DNA from 4 places in the Paenibacillus sp. FSL R5-0345 genome. Region 2 is predicted to be linked to each of the others. Evidence: riboswitches for the same ligand, from Rfam matches in the RefSeq annotation. Region 2 holds a riboswitch; each other region holds the start of a gene.
The links. Region 2 has a riboswitch for cyclic di-GMP ahead of R50345_RS03065 (transglutaminase-like domain-containing protein). Riboswitches for the same ligand answer to the same signal wherever they lie in the genome.

Region 1: linked by a shared signal. The riboswitch ahead of R50345_RS29150 (NPCBM/NEW2 domain-containing protein) and the one ahead of R50345_RS03065 (transglutaminase-like domain-containing protein) in region 2 are both predicted to bind cyclic di-GMP.
Region 3: linked by a shared signal. The riboswitch ahead of R50345_RS20415 (thiamine pyrophosphate-binding protein) and the one ahead of R50345_RS03065 (transglutaminase-like domain-containing protein) in region 2 are both predicted to bind cyclic di-GMP.
Region 4: linked by a shared signal. The riboswitch ahead of R50345_RS31070 (anti-repressor SinI family protein) and the one ahead of R50345_RS03065 (transglutaminase-like domain-containing protein) in region 2 are both predicted to bind cyclic di-GMP.

Annotation. Positions count from the first base shown of each region.
Region 1 is NZ_CP009281.1:6,608,819-6,616,623, forward strand. Features, by position in the region: gene R50345_RS29150 (NPCBM/NEW2 domain-containing protein) at 1-1,983, opposite strand, end outside; cyclic di-GMP riboswitch class I at 2,239-2,325, opposite strand; gene R50345_RS29155 (hypothetical protein) at 2,483-3,019, opposite strand; gene R50345_RS29160 (EAL domain-containing protein) at 3,135-4,124, opposite strand; gene R50345_RS29165 (Crp/Fnr family transcriptional regulator) at 4,175-4,858, opposite strand; gene R50345_RS29170 (leucine-rich repeat domain-containing protein) at 4,993-5,844, shown strand; gene R50345_RS29175 (sensor domain-containing diguanylate cyclase) at 5,860-6,849, opposite strand; gene R50345_RS29180 (alpha/beta fold hydrolase) at 6,890-7,684, opposite strand; gene R50345_RS29185 (SDR family oxidoreductase) at 7,805-7,805, opposite strand, start outside.
Region 2 is NZ_CP009281.1:672,911-680,715, forward strand. Features, by position in the region: gene R50345_RS31790 (phospholipid carrier-dependent glycosyltransferase) at 1-1,101, shown strand, start outside; gene R50345_RS03050 (glycosyltransferase family 2 protein) at 1,200-2,180, shown strand; gene R50345_RS03055 (GtrA family protein) at 2,170-2,574, shown strand; gene R50345_RS03060 (class D sortase) at 2,609-3,259, shown strand; cyclic di-GMP riboswitch class I at 3,384-3,464, shown strand; cyclic di-GMP riboswitch class I at 3,573-3,653, shown strand; gene R50345_RS03065 (transglutaminase-like domain-containing protein) at 3,667-4,476, shown strand; rRNA gene R50345_RS03070 (16S ribosomal RNA) at 4,847-6,404, shown strand; rRNA gene R50345_RS03075 (23S ribosomal RNA) at 6,665-7,805, shown strand, end outside.
Region 3 is NZ_CP009281.1:4,584,560-4,592,364, forward strand. Features, by position in the region: gene R50345_RS20405 (helix-turn-helix transcriptional regulator) at 1-47, shown strand, start outside; gene R50345_RS20410 (methyl-accepting chemotaxis protein) at 170-1,420, shown strand; cyclic di-GMP riboswitch class I at 1,611-1,706, shown strand; gene R50345_RS20415 (thiamine pyrophosphate-binding protein) at 1,825-3,468, shown strand; gene R50345_RS20420 (carboxymuconolactone decarboxylase family protein) at 3,479-3,847, shown strand; gene R50345_RS20425 (helix-hairpin-helix domain-containing protein) at 3,970-4,218, opposite strand; gene glpK (glycerol kinase GlpK) at 4,233-5,726, opposite strand; gene R50345_RS20435 (ATP-binding protein) at 5,845-7,281, opposite strand; gene R50345_RS20440 (response regulator transcription factor) at 7,282-7,805, opposite strand, start outside.
Region 4 is NZ_CP009281.1:391,424-399,228, reverse strand. Features, by position in the region: gene R50345_RS01775 (MDR family MFS transporter) at 1-1,259, shown strand, start outside; gene R50345_RS01770 (PadR family transcriptional regulator) at 1,265-1,828, shown strand; gene R50345_RS01765 (aldo/keto reductase) at 1,943-2,920, shown strand; gene R50345_RS01760 (hypothetical protein) at 3,144-4,484, shown strand; gene sipW (signal peptidase I SipW) at 4,486-5,073, shown strand; gene R50345_RS01750 (TasA family protein) at 5,164-5,784, shown strand; gene R50345_RS01745 (helix-turn-helix domain-containing protein) at 5,944-6,273, shown strand; gene R50345_RS31070 (anti-repressor SinI family protein) at 6,481-6,636, opposite strand; cyclic di-GMP riboswitch class I at 6,664-6,748, opposite strand; gene R50345_RS01740 (2-oxoglutarate dehydrogenase E1 component) at 7,221-7,805, shown strand, end outside.

The sequences.
Region 1 (7,805 bases), 850 kb from region 2:
TTTGCGATCTTGAACATTCGGATGTGCTGCCTTATCTTCATCTATTTTTTGTTTGTAGGTGGTTAGGAAGGCTTTGAATTGTTCTGGATCTGTGGTCTTTGTCATCATAGGGATCTTCGTAAGCCCCTCGAACCGGATCAAAGGTGCTTTTCCTTGTTGCTCAGCTGTATATGGATTGACGATATATACTGTACCGCCCTTAGTCACATCATGTGCATAATAACTATTCGTCGCGAACTCAGGAACGGTTATAGTGTTTTTACCAGGACGTAATTGCACGCTTCTAGCCCAAACATTCCAAGCAGCCTCTTGTTGCGAAAATACTATTGCAGGCAATTTATCAGTAGAAGCTGCGTCTACATAAACATTGATCGTATCTCCAGGCATTGCAACGAGTCCCGTAGGTTGGTTGTTCGTACCGAAACCAATTCTCAGGTTTTGCTGTGCATGCTTTTTCATATCTCCACGCTGTTCAGCCTCAATAATGGTGCCTTCGGTTTGAACTTCACCATTTACTAGCTTCTTAGCCAAATCCAATGAGTCTTTAAGGATTGGATAGAGCGGATGTACTTTTGCCGCTTCTTCTAATTCATTGATTGCATTGGCGCTATTATAAGCAGGAACAACCGCACTCATCGTTCCATCTGTGAAAATACCATTCACAGCTTCGCTTACTTTATCCTCTGTATAAAATCTAAATTCAGCCGCAAAAGGTCTGTTAATATTGGCTTTTGTGAACTTGAATTTCAATCTTTTAAACTTCGTAGGCTCGAATTTAAACTCCAGAAAGTCGTTCGTACTAGTCGCGGTTCCGCTAGATACGAGCTGAAAGGTCTCTCCCTTACTCGTCTCTGATGCATAGATTTCAAAAGCTTCTGGGAACCCTTTGCGATTATCTCTAGCCAGGAAAGCCACTCTGTCTAATACTTTGGCCTGTGCTAATTCAAACACGACTTCATTCGTGAAGCTGTCGTCATTATTTTTGTTCGTTTCCCAATGTGTATTAGGCAGATCATCGAGCATGTATTCCGGTTTCGTACCTGGGTAGCTTCCACCATTCACCGTTACTTTTGATACGTTTGAGTTTGGCATTCTGTAAGCTTCGCTATAGGCATTTTCATATGCTGTGCCATACCCCTTTAACTTCGAAACCTTAGCTGCCGTTTCCTCTACTTGATGGTTTTCCAGAAGCACCTTTGCATTCTCTATATCTGCTTGAAACTGCGTGTACAGTGGATGTAACTGCACTTCTTGTTCTAAAGCGGTTAACTTCTCTACCGTATTAAATGCTGCACTAACTTGACTCAAGGTATCATCTGTAAATAAGTTTTTCATCTTTGCCGATATGGCATCTTCTTTGTAAAAAGAAAACTCTGCTGCACTCGCCCAATCTTGGTTAGCTTTTTTGAAGACAAATTTAAGTCTCTTGAAGGCTGTAGGTGCAAACTGAATCTCTACTACGTCACCTGCTCCGCCTTTATATTCTCCAGAGGATATTAGTGTAAAATCGCCTGCATCCGTAGTTGAGCCATAAATATCAAATTCCTGAGCAAACCCCTTACCCTTTGCACCGGATTGTCTTGCAGCGTATACGATTCTATTTAATTCCGTGGACTCATTAAAAACAAAGACAACCTCATTCGTAAACGTTGAGCTATTCGGTTTGCCTGTTTCCCAATGCGTACTCATATCGCCATCAATAGCCTTAGCTATTGGTGAACCTGAGTAGTTGCCACCGTTATTCGTGATGGATTTAATATTTGCAGGATTCATTTTAAAAACATCGTTATAAGCGCTTAGGATAGCCTTTCCATACAGATCAAACGGAATAACTGACGCACTGCTTAATAGCTCAGCTTTGCTTTGTACTACGCTGTTCACTACACTTACCTTACTTACATCACTTGCTAAAGCATAACCTGCCTCGCTCGAAAAACTGGCTATCATGGCTGCTGATGTAGCGATTGCAATCATTTTTTTCATCTTTTCTACCCCCAGATGTAATATGAATCTCTTCTGTACCCAAAAATGGGCACAAAAAAAACTACCCCAAAAGAGTAGCTTGATTGCGTATAAAGTCCATAAAAATTAAGACTTAATTTTTATTAAACTTTAACAAGCATAAACGCCTCGGCGCCCTTCTAAGGACGATACGCGTTTAAGCGAGAAATATAAGACATTAAGTATAGGTGTATAACTTATACTCACTTATATTTTAACAAAAAGCGTAATACACTCTTTGGCAGCTGGCTGACAATAGTTATAATAACCTTAGTCCCTATAGCTTTGCGTCCCTACATTTCCATAGGTTTGCCTATGAAGTTTCGAATACATTACAAAGAGTAACATAACGCTACATCTGATCGCATGATTAATTGGTATGAAATCCGAATAGGTAATTGCAATTAGTTTTTCTGTTCTGATAGATATTTTTTATTAACTATCCCAGACTATGAATGATACTTTAGAACTGCTTAGCGGCTTAATCTCCTAGCCCAAACAAACGCCGAAACCAATTCCACATATCACCCGTGATCGGAATTAACCCGAAACCATGCTCTCCAACAGCGATTACACCATATGCCCATTGTCCAATAGCTATCGCCCCAAACGCCGTATCGCCTATGGCTATCGCTCCCAATGCTTTTTCGGCTATCGCGATCGCTCCCACAGCCACTCCTGCAATCGCAATTGCTCCCGCGGCAAAGCCAAGCCAACTAAGTGCTATCGCTCCGAGCGCTAACCACATCCCCAGTGATATAGCACCTACGGATAGTACACCGACGCTTATTGCACCTATGGATATCAAGCCTATAGCTACATCTCCAATAGCAATTAAACCAACAGCCGTCTTCACTTGTGGCTTGCTTCCGTAACCATACCCCTGACCTGAGTATCGACCCAAATTGCTGCGAATACTTACCACCGGAAATGATGGAGACGGCCATTGATAATCAATTTCCCGTCCACCTAACCCTCTAGAATCCGCCCAGCGCGTGATGTACTTATGCCATTTCATATCCATCCCGTCCCCCTTCTCAATTACCTTAATTATACAACCCCGGGGTTTACCTGTACTCAGACTCTGACCTGAAATCCATCTCATCCTCTAGACGGAGATATGCTCCTTAGGATCACTGTTTGGGAATAGGATCAGGCTTTCCAAATAAATATCCCTGAAACAACTGATAACCACTCTGCTTGAGCCATTCAAAGTCCTCTCTAAACTCCACACCTTCTGCTAAAGGAACGGATTGGATTTCTAAAGCTTTTTCTAAAAATTGTTTAGCTATTTTCTGTTTGTTCAGATCGCTGGACACACCCTGCACATATTTCATATCCAGCTTCATGTAATGGGGTTTAAGCTCCAATAACATCTCGATTGTGCTGAAGCCCTCGCCAACATCATCTAAAGCGTATTCAAATCCCCGATCCTTGTAATATGTCAAAATAGCTTTCAAATGAGCGAGATCATCCACTTTCTCCGTCTCAACAACTTCAAAGACAAAAAGAGACGGATCGACGCCTAATTGATTGGCCAGTTCAACGGTTGATCTTAAGCAGAATTCTGGCGTGTAGATCGACGTTGGGATAAAATTAATAAAGGTTTTTTTATTTAAGGGTGCAGCATATTTTACAGCAGTCATTCTACATAACCGGTCTAAAGCATATAAACGCCCACGATTCCGTGCCGCCGCAAAAATCTCATTAGGATAGATAAGGGACCCATCATCTTTTTTAAATCTGGATAGGAGCTCGTATGCAAAAATCTCTTCCCGTACGTTCACAATCGGTTGGAAGTGACAAGTAACTAAACCCTTAGTTATAACCTCATCAATCCATTCCATATTAAGTACAGTGGGTAATTCGGATAGAGGTCTCCATGTTTGGTCATCTATACGGAATTCAAACTGCTCCGACTCCATATGGTCATTACAGAAATCTAGAAAATCCCGCACCCCAGCCTCCTTAATCGTAATCACATTTTCTTCCACCTTATGTATCGTATTACTTCTACTCAAATGATGAATAACCTTAGGTAAAATCCTTAGATTAAGCTCACCATGAGCCTTGATTTCAAAATTCAGCTCTCTTACTACACAATGATTACATGCCACATTCATAACCCCCTTTAATAATCAATTCTCTGAAAAAGATCCCGGAACTGCTCTTCTCAATCGAAATCCGTATACTCTAGTAAATACGTCGGGTCTAACACGGTGATCTGCTGATGTTGAATATCAATAATCTTTTGCTCCTGCAGATCTTTAAGCACAAGAGTAGCCGTCTCCCTTAATGTTCCGATCATATCCGCGAACTGCTGATGGGTCAATCGAAGATCAATCCTCTGTTTGCCTTGCTCCTCTACTCCGAATCTTTGGTATAGTCTTCTTAGTGTAAATATCGCACGCGCTCTCGCATCATGAAATTTCATTTCATGTAATAACCGATTCGATAAAAATAAACGGTCCATTTGCAACAGCATCAATTGCTCCTTAATCAACGGGTAGCTGGCAAGCATCTGCTCAAATGGCTCACGTTTAATCTCAAATAATACTGTATCGTTCATAGCTACGGCAGATAGCACCCTTACATTGGAGGGATGGATCACTTCCAGATCACCAAAGAAATCGCCTTTTCCAAAAAGATCTACGGTATGCTCTTTCCCCTTCGTAGTGGCGTACACCCTAATAATTCCCGAATAGATAATGTAGGCATGATCCCCAGGATCTGATTCTGCAAACACCGGGGTACCTTTGGAACAGGCCTTATATGTGAACAGTCTTGAGACCGCCTCAATCTCCTTCGAGGTTAACCCCTGAAAGAAGCGAGTCCCCGTCCAAAAAGAAGCTTCCATTTTGATGTTCCTTTCTTCAACACTCCATAATTTTGTATGCCAACATACAGATAATAAATCATCATCCTGTTATATTCTATCGTAACACTGCACCATGAACATGATGCCAAACAAATAACAAGGGAGACTCTTTTATGAGATATAATTTTGACGGAAAAGGACTTACCGAAACGCCAGAGATCATTTTTGAGAGTAATCCTCTACTAGAACTCAGCATGTACAACAACCACATTAAAGAGATTCCCGATCAGCTCTTCCTTCATGATGAATTAGAAGTACTGAATTATGCGGGTAATCAAATTGAACGGTTACCCGATAACATCAGTCGTTTAGTTCACTTGCGAATGCTGGATTTAGGCCATAATCGACTAAAAGTACTGCCGGATAGCATTGGCGGACTGCAAGGGTTGGATTCTTTTCTATATCTAAGCAATAATCAGTTCGAACAGCTGCCGGAGCAGCTTTGTAATCTCCAGAAGCTCAAGTATCTGAACGTAACAGATAATCACCTCAAGCAATTGCCTGTCCGTATAGGCGAAATGAGCAGTCTAATTGAATTGCGGCTATATTACAATCAGCTAGAATGTCTACCTGATTCGATCACACAAATAAAAGGGTTAAGAGAGCTCCATCTGTATGGCAATCAACTGACCGTTTTACCCGAGCATTTGGGTGCTATAGAAGAGCTTCGGATTCTTGATTTAAGTGATAATCGAATCGCTGCGCTGCCTTTATCCTTTGGTAAACTAAGCAAGCTAAGAAGACTGAACCTTAGAAAAAATAAACTGAATCAGCTGCCTGAGGAAATAGGTCAACTAAGCAGCCTCATAGAGCTTGACCTAAGAGATAATCATCTGCAGGAGATTCCAGATTCCCTGCTACAGCTGGATCGATTAGAGAAGCTGGATCTCAGATGGAATCACAGCTTGAGGGGAACAGACATTGTAGAGCAATTAGAGCAAAGAGGATGTATCGTATATAAATAACAAAAAAGCCCCCTGTTAAAGAAGCTTTTCATTCAAATCTATGCTATGCGTGACGCGGTTCCTCCCCTGCTCTTTAGAGGCATAGAGCGCTTGATCAGCTTTTTGCAGTAGGGTGGCTTCTGAATCGGCTGGAATAAACGTAGCTATACCCACGCTCACCGTAATCTGGCCCATTTCCCAAGTTGAATATGCGATAGATTGCCGTAAATTCTCGGCTATGATCTTTGATTCCGAGATATCTGTATTCGGTAAAAGAAGTATAAATTCCTCACCGCCATATCTAGCCGCAATATCCTCTTCACGAGATTGCAATTTCAAGATACTTGCCAATTTCTCCAGTACATAGTCACCTGTCTGATGCCCATAGGTATCGTTCACTTTTTTAAAATGATCAATATCTATAATACACAGTGAAAATACCGCTTGATCCCGTCCATACCCTACGATCTGCTCGTCCAGCTTCTCTTGAAGAAACCTTCTATTCTTCAGTCCAGTCAGCTTATCTGTATTAGATAATTCTACTAAAACGGCATTCATTTCCATCAGCTCAGCTTGCTTCTGTTCAATTTCCAGGTGAATTTGTTTGAGCTTTGCCAGCGCCTGATCTTTTTCCCAATAAGCCTCTTCTATTTGCTTCTTCGCAGATCGTAACTCTAGCTCATAATCGATGCGTTTTCCCATCTGTACTAAAATACAATCAATGACCTCTACACCTTCACACTCAAGGCGTCTGCCATTTAACAAGTAAGGGACGGCTTGTCCCTTGCTGTCCTTCAAATTGATAAATAACTCTTCCACCTGTCCATTCAGATTGATAAAAGGATAGAAGTATGAATGAAAAATAAGCTTGTTTGCCGTAGACATGATAGATTCAAAATGCTTATGCACCAAATCAACCTGCTTATACCCCATACGGTCCAAGAACGTCTGATTTACATCCTTGATCATTCCTTCATGGGTAATAGAAACATAGCCACAAGGCGCATATCTTAATCGGTCATCCATGATCTAAATATCCTTTCAACACAGCATGATCTCATCTAGCTTACGTAAGATATTCATTAATTAAAGTGATGGTCTCCTCAGGATGGCTTATATGCGGGTAATGCCCTTTAGCCTCCATTAACCGGAAGGTGCTATTATTCAAGTGTTTATGTAGATATTCTCCAGCCGCTATAGGTACGATACTGTCATCCGAGCATTGTAGAATTAGTGTAGGGATTGTAGCCTTAGGTAGATCTTCCCTATGATCTGAAAAGAACGTAACTTCTGCAAATTCCCTTGCAATAACAGGATCTGCCGAGATAAAGCTGCGCTCCAGCTCTTTCGTTAACATCGGGTCAGGGTTGTTCATAGCAAGAGGTGCCATAAAGCTAGCCCAGCCAGCAAAATTCATCTCCATCATCTCCAGAAGCTCAGTGATATCGCTCTTCTCGAAGCCTCCGAAATAAGTATTCCCCTCATTTAAATAACATGAAGAAGGACCAATCATAATCATTTTATCAAAATAATCCGGCTGCTCAATCGAAGCAAGCATCCCAATCATAGAGCTAATTGAATGACCTATAAAAATAATATCTTTGAGTTCCAACGTTTCGATGACATCCAATACATCCTGTACATATCCGTGGAGCGTATGATATTTATCTGTTGTATATGCACTTAAATCTGAGTTACCTGAGCCTACATAATCAAATAGAACGATTCGATATTTTTTCTCAAAAGAAGGCGTGATAAACTGCCACATGCTCTGGTCACACCCAAATCCATGTGCAAAAAGGATGGTTCTTTCTCCTTCTCCAATCACTTTTACATGATTCCGCGCCTTAACATCGTTCATTTCATATAACTCCCTCTATAGTTAGCATTCTCTCTATTTTGAAGGGTTAACCTGGAAATATCAAGAGCATAAAAAACTCCGCTAGAGTAATCTCTAGCGGAGTTTTTATGATATCTAATTC
Region 2 (7,805 bases):
GGGATTGCCATGCTGCCTCTCATTTATGTGATGGCACTGCGTCTGTTTAAAAAGAGTAAATACGCAGCACTTGCGGCAGGATTGTTCGCACTGGACTTCATGCATTTCACGCAAACAAGAATCTCTACGATCGATGTATACGGAGTATTCTTCATCATGCTGATGTTTTATTTCATGCAGCGGTATTACACTATGAATTTCTTCAGGCAACCTTTAAGAAAAACTTTGATTCCGTTATTCTGGTCAGGTTTATTCTTCGGAATTGGTGTCGCCTCCAAGTGGATTGTACTGTACGGAGGAGCCGGGCTGGCGATTATGCTAGCTATCTCTCTTTTCGAGCGTTACAGAGAATACCAAGCTTCGGGGAGGTTGCTCGCGGAAGGGAAGATCAAAGACAAGGAACTGTTAGGTACCTGTCGTGAAGCTGTAAATTCGTTCTGGAAGAATACCATCATTACTTTAGCTAGTTGTGTTGCGTTCTTTGTAATCATTCCGGTCATTATTTATAGTTTATCTTTTGTTCCGGGTTTATCTGCATCAGCAGAGGGCTTTACTATTAAAGGTTTGATTGATTCTCAAAAGAATATGTACAACTACCACAGTCAGCTTGTAGCTACACATCCTTTTGCATCCTCCTGGTGGCAATGGCCATTTATGAAGAGACCTGTCTGGTTCTTCAGTGGCAGTGAAGGATTGCCGGAAGGTCAGGTCAGCAGTATAGTGACTATGGGGAATCCGCTTATCTGGTGGACGGGTATTTTTGCAATGCTAGCAACGCTGTGGATTACGCTGAAACGCAAAGATAAAAACCTGTATATGATCTGGATCGCCTTTTTCTCACAATATGTTCCGTGGATGCTTGTCCCGAGAGAAACCTTTATCTACCATTATTTTGCTATGGTACCTTTTATGATTCTTGGTATTGTATATATAATGAAGTTACTAGATAGTAAATTTCCTGAGGCTCGTTACGTTCGTTATGCTTATGTGGCTGTTGCGTTACTGCTCTTTGTCGCGTTCTACCCAGTCCTATCAGGGATGCAGGTTAGCGGTGATTACGTGAAGAACATGCTGCGTTGGTTCCCTTCTTGGGTTTTCTAAGCTCTAAAAAGAATCTATAACAATAAGTTTATGCTTAAAGCGTTATTAGGAAGAATAGGAAGATGTAACGCTCCATAAAGCTTGTAGGAGGAATAAAGGTGAAAGCCAGATATAGTGTAATTGTACCCATGTTCAATGAGGAGCAAGTAATTAGCGTTACTTACGAACGTTTGAAAAAAGTAATGGACGAATGCGGCGATACTTATGAGCTAGTCTTCGTTAATGACGGAAGTCGTGATCGTTCGGCCCAGATGATTCGGGAGATCAGTGATCGAGATGAATGCGTCAAGCTAATTGACTTCTCGCGTAATTTCGGACATCAGGTAGCGATTACAGCTGGCATGGACTATGCTGAAGGTCAAGCGGTCGTTGTTATTGACGCTGACCTTCAAGATCCGCCTGAGGTCATTTTGCAAATGATCGAGAAGTGGAAAGAGGGCTATGATGTTGTGTATGCGAAGCGGCTGAAGCGCCGTGGGGAGACGATGTTCAAGAAGGTAACGGCGAAGCTGTTTTATCGGCTGCTCAGCAGCATGACAAGTGTGGACATTCCTACGGATACAGGCGATTTCCGTCTTATTGATCGTAAAGTATGTGATGTCTTACGGGGGCTCAAGGAAAAAAATCGGTATGTCAGAGGTTTGGTAAGCTGGGTCGGCTTTAAGCAGACGATGGTGGAGTATGAGCGGGAAGAGCGTTATGCAGGTGAAACCAAGTATCCGCTCAAGAAAATGATTCGTTTTGCGCTAGATGGTATCACTTCCTTTTCCCATAAACCACTTAAAATTGCTACGTATGTTGGATTTTTTCTATCCTTTTCTAGCTTTCTCTATTTATTCTTCGTCTTATTTCAAAGAATCTTCTTCACATCATGGACGGTTCCAGGTTGGGCTTCCATTGTAGGCGTCAATTTGCTCTTTAATGGTATCGTTCTGATGCTGTTAGGTGTAATTGGAGAATATATCGGACGGATTTATGACGAGTCTAAGGATAGACCGCTATATATTGTAAGTGAGACTAAAGGATATCCTAACGAGGAACAAGTGGATCGCCGGAAGGACTACAATAATGTCAGATAAGAACTTACGCGCTGCATTTATACAGTTTCTTAAATTTAATGCCGTAGGTTTGGTGAATACCCTAATTGATTTCGTAATCTTCACATTACTGAACTCACTTGGAATGGTATATGCGTTGGCACAGGTGATTTCTTATAGTGCAGGGACAGCGAACAGCTTTATTTTGAATAAAAAAGTTACCTTCAAGGATCACAATCGTGGCAGTAAAGAGGGCTTTGATAAGGCTCAGTTGCTGAAGTTTATCATACTGAATCTGGTAGTGCTCGGAATATCGCTGTTGCTAATGCATCTGTTGACTGACAAACTAGGCATTCAAGTGTTGATCTCTAAGGTATTAGTAACGTTTGTGACGGTGATCATTAACTTCTTCGGAAGTCGTAAATGGGTATTCTAAAGTGCAGTAGAACCAATCCACGGAGGTGAAAATCATGCGTAAATTCTCGTATGTGCTCATACTGGCTGGGATCCTTATCATGCTCTATCCAAAAGCTAACGAATGGTATAACGACTGGCAGCAGGAGAAGCTATTAGAAACGGCTGAACTGAGCACCATCGAAAGCACTCCACCACCTGATCTGAAGAGTAGATATGCCGAGGTCACTCAGCTACTAGCAGAGGAATCCGTTCTAGATGCACAGGCACAGCCTCAAGAAACAGAAAAGCCAGAACCGGAGATTGAAGTGGGCGGCAAAGTTATCGCATTAATAGAGATTGCTAAGATTGATCTGAAGCTGCCAGTATTAGAAGGAGCAACAAAAGCAAATATGAAGCATGCTGCGGCCCATATGAAAGAAACGGCCCCGCTTGGAGAAATCGGGAACGCCGCAATAGCTGCTCATAGAGCTAGAACTACGGGCAGATTGTTTAACAGATTGAATGAAGTTGTGGTTGGGGATGTAATCACGGTAAAAACGAGCGATCAGGTATATAATTACGAGGTTTATGATATTTCTGTTGTACTTCCCAGTGATGTGTCTGTTCTTGACGGGAATAACAAGGATAAGATTCTTACTCTAATTACGTGTGACCCACTAGTAGATCCTACACATCGTTTGATTGTTCATGCTAAGCTTACCTAATAGTTGATGAGAAATGACAAGAGAACTGAAATACAGAGAGATAACTATAAAATAATAGTAAAACTAGCAATTTTGTTCTTGTTTACGAGGATAAATATGGTAGTATAAGACTATAAAAGCTAAACACGATAAACGGCAAACCTATCGAAAGGTAGGGACGCAAAGCTAAAGGGCCTTCCCGTAAGGATGGCAGCCAGTTACCGAATGAAGAGGCTTTTTTTGTTTTTATAAAATATATAAGAATCTAAGATTCATATTTCTACTTGGACTGATTCTGTTAATTTGTCTAGCGAAATTAGAACAGATAGAGCTTATACGATAACGGCAAACCTATCGAAAGGTAGGGACGCAAAGCTAAAGGGCCTTCCCGAAAGGATGGCAGCCAGCTACCGAAAGGAGTTTTATCCGTGAAAAAGGTTTATTTTATGATGGTGGCGCTGTTCGTGCTGATTACTTCGGTTCCAGTAAGCACAGCTCAAGCTGCAAGCGCAGATTCAAACTGGTTGAATACATCCAAATTGGCTCAAGGTGTAATCGGTATTAACTACGATATTCCAAAAGATAAAAGAGTTAAGCTGATGATCACAAAAGATAACAGTAGCTATACATACAATTTATATGCTTCTGGACAAGCTGAGGACTTCCCTTTGCAACAAGGGAATGGGACTTATAAAGTTTCTGTTCTTGAGAATACAACGGGTAATAAATATAAGGCTCTCTATTCTGAAGTAGTAGATTTAACTATGAACGACTCAAATTCCGTATATTTGGGCTCCGTACAGAATGTGAAATGGAGTTCTTCTGATAAAGCAATCGTTAAGGCTAAAGAGCTTACAAAAGGTAAAACAACAGATGAAGAGAAAGTTAAAGCAATCTATAACTATGTAGTTGCTAATGTGCAATATGATTATTCTCTTGCTAATAATGTAACAACAGATTACATTCCGAACATTAACAACACTTTGAATACTAAAAAGGGAATCTGCTATGACTATGCTTCTCTTTTTGCCGCAATGCTGCGTAGTGTAGATGTGCCTGCTAAATTGGTGATGGGGAATACTAGCTACGTTACGCAATACCATGCATGGAATGAAGTATTGATGGATGGGAAATGGGTTACTATTGATACCACGGTAGATGCATCGGCAGCGAAGAGTAAGAAGAATACGGATTTTATTAAGGCTTCAAGTAAGTATACTGCAGCAAAATACTATTAATTTGAAACGCTAGAATCATAACTCTATTAAATAAACAACCAGCTTAATAATTAAGCTGGTTGTTTATTTTTCTATTAGGGGTTGCTTTTCTATGAGTAGATAGGTTATTATAGTTAAGCGTTGTTAGACAGCGTACAGGCAATGTTTGAGAGAGTTATATAAACGGCTTTCGAAAAATAAAGCTTGCATTACTGAGAACAACATGATATATTATAAGAGTTGCTGCTGAGACATTAAACGGCGCCAACGAGAACTTGATCTTTGAAAACTGAACAACGAGTGAGTAGGAAATCACGAAAGTGAAATCCAAATTAGAGAATTAATTTTCTCGTCAGATGTTTCAAAATGAGCATATCGCTCTTTTCAATACTAATTGGAGAGTTTGATCCTGGCTCAGGACGAACGCTGGCGGCGTGCCTAATACATGCAAGTCGAGCGGAGTTATTTTGAAAGCTTGCTTTCGAAATAACTTAGCGGCGGACGGGTGAGTAACACGTAGGCAACCTGCCCCTTAGACTGGGATAACTACCGGAAACGGTAGCTAATACCGGATAATTTCTTTTTTCTCCTGAAGAAAGAATGAAAGACGGAGCAATCTGTCACTGAGGGATGGGCCTGCGGCGCATTAGCTAGTTGGTGGGGTAACGGCCCACCAAGGCGACGATGCGTAGCCGACCTGAGAGGGTGAACGGCCACACTGGGACTGAGACACGGCCCAGACTCCTACGGGAGGCAGCAGTAGGGAATCTTCCGCAATGGGCGAAAGCCTGACGGAGCAACGCCGCGTGAGTGATGAAGGTTTTCGGATCGTAAAGCTCTGTTGCCAGGGAAGAACGTCCGGTAGAGTAACTGCTATCGGAGTGACGGTACCTGAGAAGAAAGCCCCGGCTAACTACGTGCCAGCAGCCGCGGTAATACGTAGGGGGCAAGCGTTGTCCGGAATTATTGGGCGTAAAGCGCGCGCAGGCGGTCATTTAAGTCTGGTGTTTAAACCTTGGGCTCAACCTAAGGTCGCACTGGAAACTGGGTGACTTGAGTACAGAAGAGGAAAGTGGAATTCCACGTGTAGCGGTGAAATGCGTAGATATGTGGAGGAACACCAGTGGCGAAGGCGACTTTCTGGGCTGTAACTGACGCTGAGGCGCGAAAGCGTGGGGAGCAAACAGGATTAGATACCCTGGTAGTCCACGCCGTAAACGATGAGTGCTAGGTGTTAGGGGTTTCGATACCCTTGGTGCCGAAGTTAACACAGTAAGCACTCCGCCTGGGGAGTACGGTCGCAAGACTGAAACTCAAAGGAATTGACGGGGACCCGCACAAGCAGTGGAGTATGTGGTTTAATTCGAAGCAACGCGAAGAACCTTACCAGGTCTTGACATCCCTCTGAATCCACTAGAGATAGTGGCGACCTTCGGGACAGAGGAGACAGGTGGTGCATGGTTGTCGTCAGCTCGTGTCGTGAGATGTTGGGTTAAGTCCCGCAACGAGCGCAACCCTTAACTTTAGTTGCCAGCAAGTAATGTTGGGCACTCTAGAGTGACTGCCGGTGACAAACCGGAGGAAGGTGGGGATGACGTCAAATCATCATGCCCCTTATGACCTGGGCTACACACGTACTACAATGGCCGGTACAACGGGAAGCGAAGCCGCGAGGCGGAGCCAATCCCATCAAAGCCGGTCTCAGTTCGGATTGCAGGCTGCAACTCGCCTGCATGAAGTCGGAATTGCTAGTAATCGCGGATCAGCATGCCGCGGTGAATACGTTCCCGGGTCTTGTACACACCGCCCGTCACACCACGAGAGTTTACAACACCCGAAGTCGGTGGGGTAACCCGCAAGGGAGCCAGCCGCCGAAGGTGGGGTAGATGATTGGGGTGAAGTCGTAACAAGGTAGCCGTATCGGAAGGTGCGGCTGGATCACCTCCTTTCTATGGAGAATCGTCTTCTGCAATGAAGACATTCAAATCGGAAGTTAAACTTCCACAATCTCAGGTTTAGGCCTGTTACTCACTCGTTGCTCAGTTTTGAGAGTTTAAGCTCTCAAGTAAGACTTGATCCTTGAAAACTGGATACCGAAACGAATTTGCGTTTTAGAACATCTTTTAGCAACTTGTGCAAACAAGTAAATGTTATTAGTGAGATGATTCCAAGAGAGATATCGTATGATATTTTCCTGCGGAGAAATCAAGGTTAAGCTAATAAGAGCACACGGAGGATGCCTAGGCGCCAGGAGCCGACGAAGGACGTGGCGAACAACGAAACTGCCTCGGGGAGCTGTAAGCAAGCTTTGATCCGGGGGTGTCCGAATGGGGAAACCCAGCTGTGGTAATTCGCAGTTACTCATACCTGAATACATAGGGTATGTAGAGGCAGACCAGGGGAACTGAAACATCTAAGTACCCTGAGGAAGAGAAAACAATAGTGATTCCGTCAGTAGCGGCGAGCGAACGCGGAACAGCCTAAACCTAAGAGCTTGCTCTTAGGGGTTGTGGGACGTCTCACATGGAGTTACAAAGGAATATGGTAGGCGAAGAGGTCTGGAAAGGCCCGCGATAGAGGTAAAAGCCCTGTAACCTAAACTGTGTTCTCTCCGAGACGGATCCCGAGTAGTGCGGGGCACGTGAAACCCCGTATGAATCCAGCAGGACCATCTGCTAAGGCTAAATACTACCTGGCGACCGATAGTGAAACAGTACCGTGAGGGAAAGGTGAAAAGCACCCCGGAAGGGGAGTGAAATAGAACCTGAAACCGTGTGCTTACAAAAAGTCAGAGCCCTATTAATGGGTGATGGCGTGCCTTTTGTAGAATGAACCGGCGAGTTACGTTTAACATGCAAGGTTAAGTCGAGAAGACGGAGCCGCAGCGAAAGCGAGTCTGAATAGGGCGATTTAGTATGTGGACGTAGACCCGAAACCGTGTGATCTACCCCTGTCCAGGGTGAAGGTGCGGTAACACGCACTGGAGGCCCGAACCCACGCACGTTGAAAAGTGCGGGGATGAGGTGGGGGTAGCGGAGAAATTCCAATCGAACTCGGAGATAGCTGGTTCTCCCCGAAATAGCTTTAGGGCTAGCCTCGGTATAAGAGTAGTGGAGGTAGAGCACTGATTGGGTGCGGGGTCCGCAAGGATTACCAAGCTCAGTCAAACTCCGAATGCCATATACTTATTGCCGGGAGTCAGACAGTGAGTGCTAAGATCCATTGTCAAAAGGGAAACAGCCCAGACCATCAGCTAAGGTCCCCAAGTGTGTGTTAAGTGGGAAAGGATGTGGAGTTGCACAGACAACCAGGATGTTGGCTTAGAAGCAGCCACCATTGAAAGAGTGCGT
Region 3 (7,805 bases), 2.9 Mb from region 2:
TAAAGTCTGCTATCGCAAAAATTTCCGCTATTTATGAGGATTTTTGACACGAAATCTAAAGAACTACTCCGAAAAGAAGATTTATGTCAGTTCTTACTATAGACCAATCACCTTTAAATCCCATATAATAACACCAATACATAATATTAATAAGGAGGACATTATACCAATGAACTGGATGCATAAACTTCCGTTAAAACAAAGAATTGTTGCCGGATGTTACCTCGTTGCCGCACTATTTGCCATTCCTGTTTTAGTTACTTTTATGATCTTAGGCAACATTATTTTGGGTATTGTTCTAATCGTCGTTCTTGCTGCTCTAACCTTCCCAGTGGCCCGCTTTATCGAGAGAACGCTTACATCTTCTTTTGATGACATCGCGAATGTATCTCATAGTATTTCAAAAGGGGATTTTACTAGTAGAGCCGACGAGAACGGGTCTATGGGGGACGTAAGCCGTTCCTTTAATACTATGATTGACAAGCTCAAGAAGATTTTGACAGAAGCATCACAAATCACTCGTCAAGTTATGGATGCAAGCCGTGGAATCGAAGATAAGAATCAGAATTTGAAAATTGTCATGGCACAGGTAGCCTCTTCGTCTAACGAGCTAGCTCTTGGTGCAAATGAAATATCTACGGATATCGCTGAAATGACAGAATCCATTAAAGATATTGAGAATAAAGTATCCAATTATACGAACTCAACAAAAGAAATGAACAGACGTTCAATACATACATTAGAGCTAGTTGAACAAGGACGCCAATCCGTTGATACGCAAGCTGAAGGCATGCGTAAAAACATCCAGGCTACTCAAAAAGTAGCTGACACTATCGAAGCCCTTTCTCAAAATGCTCGCGGAATTACGATGATCACAAAGACCATTACTGAGATCGCTGAACAGACCAACCTGTTATCACTAAATGCTTCCATCGAAGCAGCGCGTGCAGGAGAACATGGTCGAGGATTTGCTGTAGTCGCACAGGAGGTTCGCAAGCTCGCTGAAGAATCAACGGCTTCTACGAAGGAAGTCTTTGGCTTGGTTCGGAGCATCGAAACTGATATTAAACAAGCGATTGATAATATCGCTATCAACGAAGAAGTCGTACAGGTACAGAATGAGATGATCACTCAATCTGCTCATATCTTTGCTCAAATCGTGCAAAGTGTACAGTATATTACCGAGCAGATCTCCTCCTTCTCTGCCGAAAGTGATCTTATGTTGGAAAGTGCATTGAAAATCTCAAGTGCAATCGAGAATATCTCTGCGATCACGCAGCAAACCGCTGCCGGCACCGAAGAAGTATCAGCCGCTATGAATGAACAAATTAATGCCCTGCAGTCCGTTGCAGAAGAAACTGAGAAAATGACTCAGGCTGTATTTAATCTACAGAAGACGATCCATATTTTCAAGTTTTAAGTGACGTCCAAATCATATAAACAAATTCAAAAACTGCTCCTAAGCTTAGACTTAGGAGCAGTTTTTTTATATCTATTATTTCATAGGTTCGACAAGACTTTCGTCAAAATTCGAGTTAATTTGCGATAATATATTGACAAAGAGTGTCTAGGAATATATTGTAAAGGAAAATTCTTCTTATAAATTTCTAAATTAATATTGGCAAAATCTTCGAAAGAGGATGACGCAAAACCATGGATCTACAGCCTCATTTTTAATCTGAGGCCATGACTGCCAGGTTGCTGAAAACCAAGACGACTGGACTTTTGTTCAGTCTCTATGGCGATTTATGCTACCAACCTGTGCCCTATTTTAGAGCACAGGTTTTCTAGTGTTTGGTTTTAAAATAACAATCAACTTGTGAGGTGTATTTTTTGAAGACAGTCGCAGATTACATGTCGGAAGCACTACGGAACCTTGGTGTTACCCATTCCTTTGGTATCATCGGTAAATCCATTTGTCCTATCGTTCTTAAAATGGTAGATTACGGTATTGAATTTATTCCTGGAAGACATGAAAGCAGTTCCGGCTTCGAAGCAGCTGGGTATGCGCTGAAAACTGGAAAAATAGGCGTAGCTTTTGGCACTTCCGGTCCTGGTGGAACAAACCTACTAACTGCAGCAGCACATGCTAAGGCCAACAACCTACCTGTCCTATTTATTACTGGCCATCAATCTATTAAAGAGCTTGGAATTCCCCAATGTCAGGACTCTACCTCTTTTCTAGCTGATTTAGCTGATATGTTTAGACCTGCCACCTTATATAGCAAGCTTATTGAACGTGGAGATCACTTTAGCACAATCTTTAATCATGCCATATCCATTGCTTTGAGCGGTAATCGTGGTCCCGTTCACCTTTGTATTCCCTTTGATGTACAAACGGAATTGCTAGAGGAATGTAATATTGTAATCCCTGAACGCGAATCACTGGTCAGCCATGCTAATATCGACCGTGTACTTGATGCTATAAATAACTCAAAGAATCCAATAATTATCGCGGGTAAAGGCGTTAACCGCTCAGGAGCACATAGTGAGCTAATTCAATTAGCAGAAACATTTAATATTCCTGTAGTTACATCTCCAGGTGGTAAAGGAGCTATAGCTTGGGATCATCCACTCTATCACGGTCCAATTGGAGTAGGCGGTTGTACCCATGGGGATGACTTGCTGAATCAAAGTGATCTATTTATCGTTCTCGGGTCACGTTTAAGCGATATGACTATTTGTAATCTTAAAAAGGAAAATCATCCTGCAACATTAATTCAGTTTGATAGCGATCCGACTTTTGTCGGAAAAATATTGTTCTCTAAAACGATTCCAGTGACTGGAGATCTACGTGACAATCTAGTTTGCTATCTCAATAATATTGACACGAACAACATCACAAAACGCGAAGCACCGACAAATTCCGATTATACCGAAGAGCCTCCGATTTTACCAAACCTTTCACTTGCATCGGTCTTGAGTACGATGAGTGATTTGATTCCTTATAACAGCACAGTCTTTGTTGATGATGGAAGTCACGGTTTCCATGCTGCGAAATGGTACAAGGTTAAGAAACCTGGCAGTTTTGTATTCGATGCTTACTTTGCTTGTATGGGTAATTCCATCGGGATGGCAATTGGCGCAAAGGTTGCTGCACCAGAAGAAACGATCTTCTGCATTACAGGAGACGGCTGCTTTATGATGCTAGGCGCAGAGATTAACGCTGCTGTCTGCAAGGATATTCCTGTCATATTCATTGTTGTGAATAATAAACAGCTAGATATGGCTCTAAAAGGTATGGAAAAAACTACAGGACGTATTGACGGAACGATCTACGAAGTCCCTATGGACGCTGTGAAATTCGCAGAATCATTTGGTGCTACGGGTTACAAATGTGAGACAGCTGAGGAGTTCGAAACAGCTATCAAGGACGCTGTTGCCATCAACCGTGTTGCCGTCATTGAACTGCTAACAGACCGTGATGAGGTCCCTCCGACTGCTCATCGTACTTTGAACCTAAATTAGGAGGTCACTTATGAAAGACAATGTAAACAGTGGTCTTAACCACTTCACGAATCTCTCAGGAGACTACGGAGCTAAGGCACTGGCTCCGATTAAAGAACATTTCCCTGATTTGGCTGAATTTATTATGGGAAATGCCTACGGCGATATTTTTCAACGCAACACAATCGAAGCTGACTGGAAGGAAATCGCAGTTATCTCTGCCCTGATTTCGATGGGTCAGTTTGATCAATTGGGTGTTCATTATGTCATGGCTCTTCGTGTGGGAGTTACTGTAGAACAACTCAAAGGGATTCTATTACACTTAGTACCCGCAATAGGGGCACCTAGAATCATTACCGCTTTTAATATCCTTCTCGAAACGATTGAAGAAATAAAGTAACTATATGCCGGATGGCAAAATGTAGCATTTGTTATTGAATATTAAATATTGCAACACAAAAAGCGGCAGGCCAAGGATAATCCTTAGCTTGCCGCTTTTTGTGTTAATCTGTGATGGGGACTTTAGGACTCACTGGCAAAGGACAAACCTTTCTCCGTGAGCGCACGCCGTAATTGATTAAGTGCCTTAGGTCCCATCCCGTGTAACTGCAGAAGCTCTGACTCAGTGAGCTTACTGATTTGGTGAATCTCTGTATACCCAGCACCATGGAGTGCTCGAAGCGCAGGCTTGGCCAATCCAGTCGGAAGATCTGATTCTGATCCGCCAAGCATTCCTGCAGGATCAGTTTCTATATTTCTGTTCTTAGACATATGCATCTCCCTGATCACTGATATCCTTCATGTTTCTCCCAGCCCATGGTACGCGCTACAGCGTCTTTCCAGGCGCTGTAACGATGTTCACGCTCATCCATACCCATTACAGGTGAAAAGACCCTCTCCGCTTTATTGAAGCTTTCCAGCTGTTCTCTTGTCCAGACCCCAGAGGTTAATCCAGCCAAAAGCGCTGCTCCCAGCGCAGTCGTCTCCGCATATGTAGTTCGAGTAACTTCACTACCGAGGATATCAGACTGGAACTGCATCAGCAAATCATTACGAACAGCTCCACCATCTACACGAAGGCCGGTTAATGGCATGCCCGCATCTTTTTCCATAGCCCCTATTACGTCTCTAGACTGAAATGCTAATGACTCTAACGTTGCCCGTACCAAATGTCCCGAGGTTGTGCCTCTAGTTAGACCGAATACGGCTCCACGTGCGTACATATCCCAATAAGGTGCACCGAGTCCAGTGAAAGCTGGTACGACGACAACCCCTTCACTGTCCTCAACTTCCCGTGCTTTGTCTTCTGAGCCTGCCGGCTCCGTTATGAGTCCCAGCCCCTCCTGAAGCCATTGTACAGCCGCTCCGGCTACAAATACACTGCCCTCGAGCGCATAATAGAGTTCCTCTCCCATTCCCCAGGCCACAGTGGTCAACAGACCATGACTGGAGACAACGGCTTCCGTGCCTGTATTCATCAGAATAAAGCATCCAGTTCCATAGGTGTTTTTGGCACTGCCGGGTTCAAGACAAGTATGCCCAAACAAAGCAGCCTGTTGATCTCCCAATACAGAGTGAATAGGGATTTCTGCACCGAACCACTGTGCATCTGCTGCACCAAATTCACTACCGGACATTCTCACTTCTGGCAGGATGGAGTGTGGTACTCGAAGCTCATCCATTAGCTCTTCATCCCAGCAGCGTTTATGGAGATTATATAGCATCGTACGTGATGCGTTAGTTACGTCAGTGGCATGTATAGCTCCGCCAGTAAGCTTCCAGATTAACCAACTGTCCACCGTCCCAGCCAATAACTCGCCATTATTCGCACGCTCTCGGGCGCCTTCCACATGATCAAGAATCCAGGAGAATTTGGTTGCAGAAAAATAAGCATCCACAACGAGTCCCGTCTTGCTAGCAATAAGTCCCTCTAACCCCTTACTCTTGATCTCTTCACATAGCTCTGCAGTACGTCTGTCCTGCCATACAATCGCAGGATAAATCGGCTTACCTGTTGCTCTATCCCAGATTAGGGCCGTTTCCCTCTGATTCGTAATACCGATAGAAAATATTTCCTGAGGCGCAATCCCGCTCCGAGTAATCGCCTCTCTTGCAGCTGCAAGCTGTGACGCCCAAATTTGCTCTGGGTCATGCTCCACCCAGCCAGGGCGGGGGAAAGATTGTTCAACCTCATATTGTCCTTGTGAGACCATTCTAGCGTCCTTATCGAACAATATGGCTCGTGAACTGGTAGTCCCTTGGTCTAAAGATAAAATCATTTGATGGCCTCCCAAGCATAAACAATGAGATATGTTCCACGATGAACAAGATTAATGTGTTCGTTTCAACAAAAAGCACCTCTGCTGTCAGAGGCGCTATCACACATTGTGTTTGGAATTACTGTTTTTCGACAGGAAGTCTTAGGGTAAAGGTAGTACTCTCACCCAATTTACTGGAAGCTGTAATGGTTCCATGATGCGACTCAACAATATTTTTAACAATCGCAAGCCCAAGTCCCGTTCCACCTGACTCTCCACGTACACGTGCCTTATCGGCTTTGTAGAAACGGTCAAATATATACGGCAGGTCTTCCTGAGGAATACCGACGCCTTCATCCTGAATTTTAATTTCAAAATAGCGACGTCCTTCTAAGACACAAGTTCCTGTATGAACTGTGATCTTCTTACCGCCCTGTGTATGACGAAAAGCATTATCGAGCAAGTTCGTTAAGACCTGCTCCAACTTATCTTCATCCGCAGCCTTAAGAACAAGGACATCGCTCTCTTTGTTTAGCTGCAGATGAATATCACGCTCTTTAGCACGTACGGAAAATTTACGGTACACACGTTCAAGCAGTTCATTCATATCTACCTCTGCCTTCAACATATCCGTGTGTCCGGCTTCCATTCGCGCAAGGTCGAGTAAATCCTTTACAAGACGTCCCATACGGAGTGATTCATCATGAATGACCTGAATCAGTTCACTGCTTTCCTCTGGTGAAGTAGCCATGCCGTCAAGTAAAGCCTCACTATAACCTTGCATCATCGATAATGGCGTCCGAATCTCATGAGAGACGTTCGCCACGAAGTCACGGCGCATTTTTTCGAGTCGTACTTCTTCAGTCACATCACGCAGAACAGCAACCACTCCACGAATGCTACCCTCAGAATATAAAGGTGCCATATGGACGGACCACACGCCCTGCCGGACATGTACATTAGAACGCTCATCGCCGCCTTGTTTCAACGTGCTCAAAAATAAAGGACGAAGGGGAGGTGGAACATTACTCTCAGCCGTTTCCGAATGAGGTTCAATATCACTCTCTTGTTCCCACTCTAAATCGCTCCAGCTCTCAAGAAGCGATTGACCATGCGGATTGGTCAGAATTATCTGGCCTAGGGTGTCAAAGGTGATTACAGCATCACTCATGCTGCGTAATACACTGGATAGATGACCCTTCTCATGGTGCAGACTGCGGATATTCTCTTCCAACTCCTCAGCCATATGGTTGAAGGAAGTCGCCAATTGACCGATTTCGTCGCTCGTGACAAGCGTCAGCCTTGTTCCGTATTCACCACGTCGAATATTGTTTGCAGCCTCGATGACACGTTGCATCGGTTGAGTGATCTTGGTGAACAAGAACAACGCGAAGAATGTCGTCAAAGAAAATCCGATCATGCAGGTATACATAAATAAACGTTTGATATCACCAGAATTGGCAAAGTTACTGTCGATATAGGGAAGTAGAAACAACCCGAGTGTAATCAGTACGACAGCGACCAGGCAGATGATCGTAACCCACAGCTTACCGACAAGACTTCTCCAGAAGTTCACTTATTTAGGTACCTCAAGTTTGTAGCCTACACCCCATACGGTAGTAATCATCGCCGCGGATTCCGGTGATACCTTATTCAGTTTTTCACGAAGACGTTTAACATGGGTATCTACAGTACGTAAATCTCCGAAAAACTCATAATTCCAAACATCTTTAAGCAATTCTTCACGAGAGAATACTTTATCCGGCGAAATCGCCAAATAATGCAGCAGTTCGTATTCTTTCGGTGTCAGACTCACTTCTTCACCGCCAGCAGTAACCCGGTGTGCGTCATGCTCAATAATAAGATGAGTAAATACAATGTTATTACTGGAGTTGCTCTCTTTGGACAAAAATGCAGTTGCCGAAGAACGGCGCATAATGGCCTTCACGCGATAAATCACTTCGCGAGGGCTAAATGGCTTCACGACATAGTCATCAGCACCCATCTCAAAGCCCTGTACACGATTAATCTCTTCGCCTTTAGCTGTAAGCATTAAGACTGGTGTTGACTTGACCCCTCTGAGTCGGGTCAGCACTTCCA
Region 4 (7,805 bases), 280 kb from region 2:
CAGCACTGTGTGGTACTGCAACCAGTATTACGCAGCTCAGTATTTATCGGGCTGTTCAAGGGATCGGCGGCGGTGCACTAATGCCTATCGCCTTCACCATCGTCTTCGACATTTACCCTCCTGAAAAAAGAGGAAAGCTGACCGGCCTATTCGGTGCCGTCTTCGGAATCTCCAGTGTACTAGGACCGTTACTGGGTGCATATATCACCGACTATGTAGGCTGGCAGTGGGTATTCTACATTAACCTGCCGCTCGGAATTATTGCACTGTTTCTGATCGCAACTTCTTACAAAGAGTCGATCTCTCATGCAAAACAGCGCATCGACTGGGGCGGAGCCTTCACTCTCGTCGGCGCCATTATCTGCTTAATGTTCGCACTAGAGCTGGGAGGCAATCAATACGCTTGGGATTCTAGTGTTATCCTCGGCTTGTTCGCCGGTTTTGCTGTACTGTTGCTGGCATTCATCCTCATTGAGAGAGTGGCGGCTGAACCTGTTATCTCGTTCGCGATGTTCAGTAAACGGTTGTTTGCAACAAGTAGTGTGACAGCCTTGTTCTATGGCTCTGCCTTTATCGTAGCTACAATTTATATTCCTATCTTCGTACAGGGTGTATTTGGCGGCTCCGCAACGAACTCAGGATTGATCCTCATGCCGATGATGATCGGAACGGTCGTGGGCAGTCAGTCCGGGGGGCTGCTTACAACCAAAACCAGCTTCCGCAACATTATGATCCTGTCCGCAGTCTGCTTTGTCGCAGGTGTCTATAGTCTAAGTACTCTGTCACCAGATACCTCCCGTCTCATGCTGAATATATTTATGGCCTTGACCGGGTTCGGCGTAGGCTTCTCCTTCTCCGTACTAAGCATGGCGGCGATCCATAATTTCGACATGCGCCAACGCGGTTCGGCAACTTCAACAAGTACCTTTATGCGCTCTCTTGGAATGACGTTGGGAATTACAATCTTCGGGATTATTCAGCGTAATAGCTTCACGAGCAGCATTAGCGACGCTTTTGGCGGAAGTGAGCAATCAGCAGCCTTCGGCGATCCGCGGGCGGCCCTGACACCTGAAGCAAGAGCCAAGATTCCACCTGAAATTTTAGAGAAAATATCCAGCGCACTGTCCTCTTCTATCGCACATACCTTTATGTGGGCCTTGATTCCTGCGGTCCTTGGTTTAGTCTTTGTGCTGCTTATGCCAAAAGACCGCCTCACCATTCCGAGTAAAGCTGCTCAGGCATCCGAGGGTAAAAGGTAACGATTATGTCGATGAAATTGGCCATTCTCGGTCTACTGCTGGAACGGAATATGCATCCCTATGAAATTACAATAGTTATGAAAGAACGCTCCATGGACCGAATTACAAAATTGCAGCTTGGGTCTCTTTATTACGCTGTCGATAAACTTGCACAAGATGGCTATATCGAAGCTTTAGAGGTGATTAGCAGCAGTGATCGCCCAGATAAAACCATATACGGTATTACTGAGCAAGGCAAAAATTTATTCGAACAGTTAATTCTACAGCAAATTAAAAAGAACGAGCCTTTCTATCATCCGATGTATATGGCGCTAGCCATGTCGCGTCATGTCGATCAAAGCAAAGTGGAGAAACTGCTCGAAGAACGCATTCGGGAAACTGAACATCTGGTAAATCTGGCTTATCAGGTATATGAAGAACATATTCCCATTGTTCCTCGTTCCGCTCTTCATCTCATGTACGGCACCTATGAACATAACCTGACGGAGCTAAAATGGCTGAAACACCTCTACAATGACGTTGTAGCACGTAAGTTAAATGATATCGGAACACCACTCAATCTAGAGTAGAGGCCTAAAGGCCTCTTCTTTTTTTGCTGCCCAGTTGTAATAAATACCATACAGGATTCTAAAAGTGTACAATATGTACGTGTACGCAATCATATTTTCCTAGGAGGAATCACATTGTTGAGAACGCTGCCTTTAAACAAGCGCGGTATACCAGCCAGCCGTATTGCTCTAGGTTGTATGGGATTTGGTGGGGGCTGGGATCATGAACCTATTACCGCCGAGAATGTTAAGCAAGGACATGCAGCCGTCGACGCTGCACTTTCTATTGGTATCAATATGTTTGATCATGCAGATATTTATACCCGCGGTAAAGCCGAGAAGGTGTTCGGTCAGATCTTCAAAGAACGCCCAGGACTCCGCGAAGAAATCATTATTCAATCGAAATGCGGTATTAAGCTGATGGAGCCTGGAGACAGCTCTAATGTGTTCGATTTCTCAAGCCAGCATATTCTAAGCAGTGTAGATGGAATATTGCAGAGACTAGGAACAGAATATATAGATATTCTGCTGCTTCATCGGCCTGATCCCCTAATGGATCCGGAGGAAGTAGCCTCTGCATTGCATCAATTAAAAGCAGCAGGCAAGGTTCGCCATTTCGGTGTATCCAATATGAGCGCAGCGCAAATCAAAATGCTCCAAGCCTCTTGCGATGAGCCTTTTATCGTAAACCAGCTACATATGAGCCTAGCCAAGCTGAGCTGGGTCGATGCTGGAATCAGTGTAAACCGTGAACCTTGGAAGGATATTACCTTTCCTGAGGGAACCCTTGAGCATTGTCGAATGGAGAATATTCAGCTTCAAGCTTGGGGCCCACTCGCACAAGGCTTATTTAGCGGACGTTCATTAGAGGATCAACCAGAGAATATCGTCCAGACCGCTGCCATGGTTAAACAACTTGCAGATAAAAAAGGAACAACACCCGAAGCCATAGTGCTATCCTGGCTAATGACACATCCGGCAGCTATTCAGCCTGTGATTGGGACTGTGAATCCGCAGCGCATTGCTGCCTGCGCCGATGCGGACAAGCTGGAGCTTACTCGTAAAGAGTGGTATGACTTATACGTTAGTTCGCGTGGTACTCGTCTTCCCTAACCCGCTCCACAAATTCAACTCCAAAGGATTCTTAATAGCCTAATTGTGCCTCTCGCATGATTAGGCTATTTTTAATGCCTCCCCATTTCTTACATATTGTTCTCTATTGCGAATAAAAATAGATATCGAGCGAAAAACCGAGGTAAATAGAGATAAATTAACATTTTCGTTCTTTATAGAGCACAAACTAGGCTTATTGGCAGTTTTCTTTTCAATTTATTCCATGTATTATTCATTACAGAAGTTGTTCTTTATTGAGAACGACAATAACGAACCAAAGAAATTCAAGACATTGAGGGGAGGTATTCCTCTGAGACCCAGATCAGCAAAAAGAAGACCTAAAAGAAAGAGGCAAATCGGACTACGTGTTCTGCAATCAGGAATGGCTGTCTCCGTCTTGTTTCTGTATACCTCGCAGCAAGTGGGTAATACCTACGGTGGTTTTGGAGCTACTACGCAAGCGACCAGCACAATTAGCTTTTGCGAAGTCTTTCCAAACTCGATCAAAGGGCTTCTAACAGAACTCAAAGATCATATCGAAAAAGCTACTGCTTTAAAAGGATCGCTACAAAGCTATGCCCCTTCAGGCAGTCTCTCAGATGTTTCGGGAATAGAAGGCATGTCGCTGGATGAGCTTGATGTCGCAGCGCAAGAGATTTCCTCGCAAATCTCCGCGCTTCAATCTCAAATTGATGGCGTTAATGAGCAATTGGCCACCAACAGCCAAATTTGGAACGAAATCAATAGTGAGCTGAACGCAGCAGCAGCCGTATTATTCCAGATTGGAGGATATATGACCTCTCTAGATTCAAACTGTTTAGAAATCAAGGATGAACAATTCTTCAGTGAGCTGCAAAATAGCCTGAATCAAAGTGGTGTAATCTCTGAATCCCTGAATGCTTCCTTAAATGGAGTCATCCAATACCTAAATTCTATTCACGACATCGGTCTTCCGTTTGCTTCGGTAGTGACCAGTGATGTATATGGACAACCAGAGTTACGCAATGAGGCGTTTCAGCAGCCGTTCCCCTACCTGATTGCTTTTAGTCAACCGGCTGGCAATATCTCTAGCGAGCTTACCTCCACTTATGAAAATCTCAATACTGAAATGAATGATCTTAAAGAATCAGCTACTTCAGGCATCAGCACTCTTCAGAGTCAGCTCCAATTGATCAGTCAAACCCGCGAACAACAATTGGAAGCCCTTGAGAAAGCCCGATTAGAGGCGCTGGAACAAGCGAAGAAAGAAGAACGTTTGGCCCTGGAGAAAAAAGAAAAGCAAGAAGCAGAGGACAAAGCGAAAGCTGAAGCTGAAGAGAAAGCAAAAACGGAAGCGACTCCACCGACAGGTGAAGCTGCTCCAGAGAACATAAATAAAGAGCAACCTGAAGCCCCAGCTACTAACCCGGTCGATCCGGAAGTTGGTGAAGAGCCAACGATTCCACAAGATATACCACAGCAAAAGGTTCCTCAGGAGACGCCAAAGGCGGAAGCTACAACCTCTTCCCCGCCGGCAGCAACACCAGCTCCTTCGGCCCCTCAACAAGACAAAGGTGGAGAATAATATGCGGATTAAAAAAATGATCAACAATACATTATCGAGCATCATGCTTGTGATCTTTATTCTGCTGGTGATAGCCGTAGTGTTATCCAAGGCCTCCGGCGGTGAACCTGCCTTCTTCGGATACCAGATCAAATCGGTACTCTCAGGTTCGATGGAGCCAGGGATTCAAACCGGATCGATTGTCGCTTTAAAACCCGGAGGAGATATGAATCGCTTCAAAAAAGGCGATGTTATCACCTTTAGAAATGAAGAAAACCTGCTCATTACTCACCGTGTTGTAGAAGCAACAATGAACAATGCTACTGGTGAAGCCATGTATCGCACGAAAGGCGATAACAATGATGCGCCTGATATGAACCCTACCAGTTCCACGAATGTTGTAGCTGAGTATGCAGGGGTCACCGTACCTTATGTAGGTTACGCTATGAATTTCGCAGTTTCCAAAGCTGGAAGTGTTGTGCTCATGATCGTACCAGGCTTGATGCTCCTGCTCTATGCCCTGTATTCATCATGGAAGGCTGTAGCTGCACTCGAAAAGAAAAATGCGGCTATACTGCCCACCTCTCCACCTCCAACTGAAATACAGTAATTCGTTGATTGTCCGCTTCCGCTTACGAACCGGAAGTTACAATATATAACTTTTATAAAAAAACCACAAAACCGAGGAGGAATTTTAATTATGGGTATCAAAAAAACATTGGGTCTTGGCGTAGCATCTGCAGCACTGGGTTTATCATTGATTGGTGGAGGAACATTCGCTTACTTTAGCGACACTGCACAAAGCACCGCTACATTCGCAGCAGGTACACTGGATTTGAACTCTGATCCTTCTGTTATCGTTGATTTGAAGGATCTGAAGCCAGGCGATACGATCAAAAGAGACTTCAAACTAAAAAATGACGGTACACTTGATATCGGTTCGATCCTCCTCAAAACAGCTACCTCTATTAATGATGTAGGTGGTAACAACGGCGCTAACGATTTGGCAAAATTCATCAAAGTTAAATTCCTGGTGAATAAAGATAAAAGCGGCATCTTACCTGGTAGTGAAGAGAAAGTAGTTTGGGAAACTACCCTGGCCGATTTGAAGACTCAGACACCGGATCTCGTAAAAAACACTGGACTTGATGCAATCTGGGGTACTAGCGAAGCATCTGGAATTAAGGCCGGCACAAATGATAGCTTCACCGTTCAATTCGAATTTGTTGATAACGGCCAAGAGCAAAACTACTTCCAAAAAGATTCATTAACTCTGACTTGGGATTTCGTAGGTAAGCAAACAGCTGGATCCGCTAAATAATCTAATAAGTCTTCCATTCGAAGAGCAGCAGATTCTTATTCCGGAAAGCGGATAAGTAGATGCTGCTTTTTTCTTTACAATAATCTTTGTCGAATTTATTGATATTTGCTATACTAATAACAAAAATTACGGAGGGGCGTCAGCATAGTGCCACAAAATATGGGCCAACGTATCCAGCATCTCCGCCTAGAAAAGGGATTGTCCCTATCTGAGCTTGCGGACAGAGCGGATGTTGCTAAGTCGTATCTTAGCAATGTGGAGAGAAACATCCAATCCAATCCTTCAATCCAATTTATCGAAAAGATCGCCGACGCGCTTCAGGTATCCATCCACGCTTTGCTCTATGGAGAACCTAATGATGCTGAGGAATCACCTTTAGATTCGGAATGGTTCCGATTGGTGCAGGAAGCTATGGCCTCAGGCATAAGCAAACGCGAATTCAAGGAGTTTCTGGACTACCAGAAATGGCGCCTGGATCAGAAGGATTAATCCTTCCATCTGATCTGATAAGATCCTCTTCTACTCATACTATCAAGCATAAGCGCCTTCGTTCTCCTATATGGACTGCGAAGGCGTTTTATATTCTACTAGAATATAAGGACAGTGTGTCATCTGAAACTTATAGCTTCTTATATAAAGAAAAAAAGCACAGCGAGTTATCGCTGTGCTCATTTGATATGTAATGCTCTGAATGTATTACTGCACGGCTTGCACAGTCTTCTCATGAAAGAAGCGACGAATTTCATCTGCCTTTATGCCAGCCTTCTTAGCTGCTAATAATAAATGGACCCACTCTACGTCTAGATCAATGACCTGCTGTTCTCTGTTGCTTCCCTGGTTGGACTTGTCCAAAAAATCTCCTCCTAAGATTTTACGTCCCCAGGCAATCCGGCTGTCATAGTATTTCTACCTTAGACCCGCGACTTTGTGCCCCTGCCTTTCGGCAAGTTTACCTTTTACTGGACCCTTTACGTGAAAGGATCTACTTTGAAATATATGAAAAACGCTAACTGCAATAACATTATACTATACTAAAGTGAAAAAGTGTGTCGATTTCTGATTAGTTTTTCCATTAAAAAACAAAAAATAGAAGTTCTTTTATAGAATTTCCTGTCCTATTATCGCGATACTCGTCTTATTCATAAAATTATATAAGCCAATATAATAATGTCCCATTCCCTATTTAGTTAAAATTAAGGATAATAGAATCATTTTAGTAGGCCTTTAGAATGGGTAATAAAAAAGAACAACTCTTTATTTAGTAGAACAAGCTAACCCATACCATTTTGCGAACGTATTAGACGAAAGAATGAATTGATTACATGTGTGGAAAGTAGCACAATAAGATGAGGAATGAAACCGCAATCATCACAGCTCCTACAAGCATTGACACAAAATGTCACGTATGGAGTTCATCCGTTGAGGAGGATGTATTCATGGCAGCCAAAGAGCCCTATAACGAATCCATTTGGAGTAAGTATTATGGACCCAATTTAGGCTACATTCAAGAAAGATACGAGCAATTTGTGAAAGACCCAACCACCGTAGAGAATAATTATCGTGAACTTTTTACAAATTCGGGTCCCCCACCATTAACACCGGATAGCGAACCGGCTCCACAGCCTCGCATTTCAGGAGACACCGAATGGCTTAGAAAAGCAGTAAGAGCTTCCAAGTTAATCGCTAATATTCGTATATATGGCCATATGGCCGCTGAAATTGATCCGCTTGAGCGGGACCACAATCCCATGGCTAAATATCTCGAACTTGAAACTTATGGGCTGACCCGTGAGGATCTGATCGCATTACCTGCCACACTCATTTGGGAGAATGCACCGAATGACGTGCATACCGGATGGGATGCTGTTCAGCGTATGCGTCAGGCATATACCAAAACTATCGCCTATGAATTCGGGCATGTGCATGAGGAAAAAGAATTGCAATGGCTGAATAGACAGGCAGAATCCACTAGCTCACCAGCACCTTTAAATAATTCAGAACGCAAAGAACTACTGAACCGC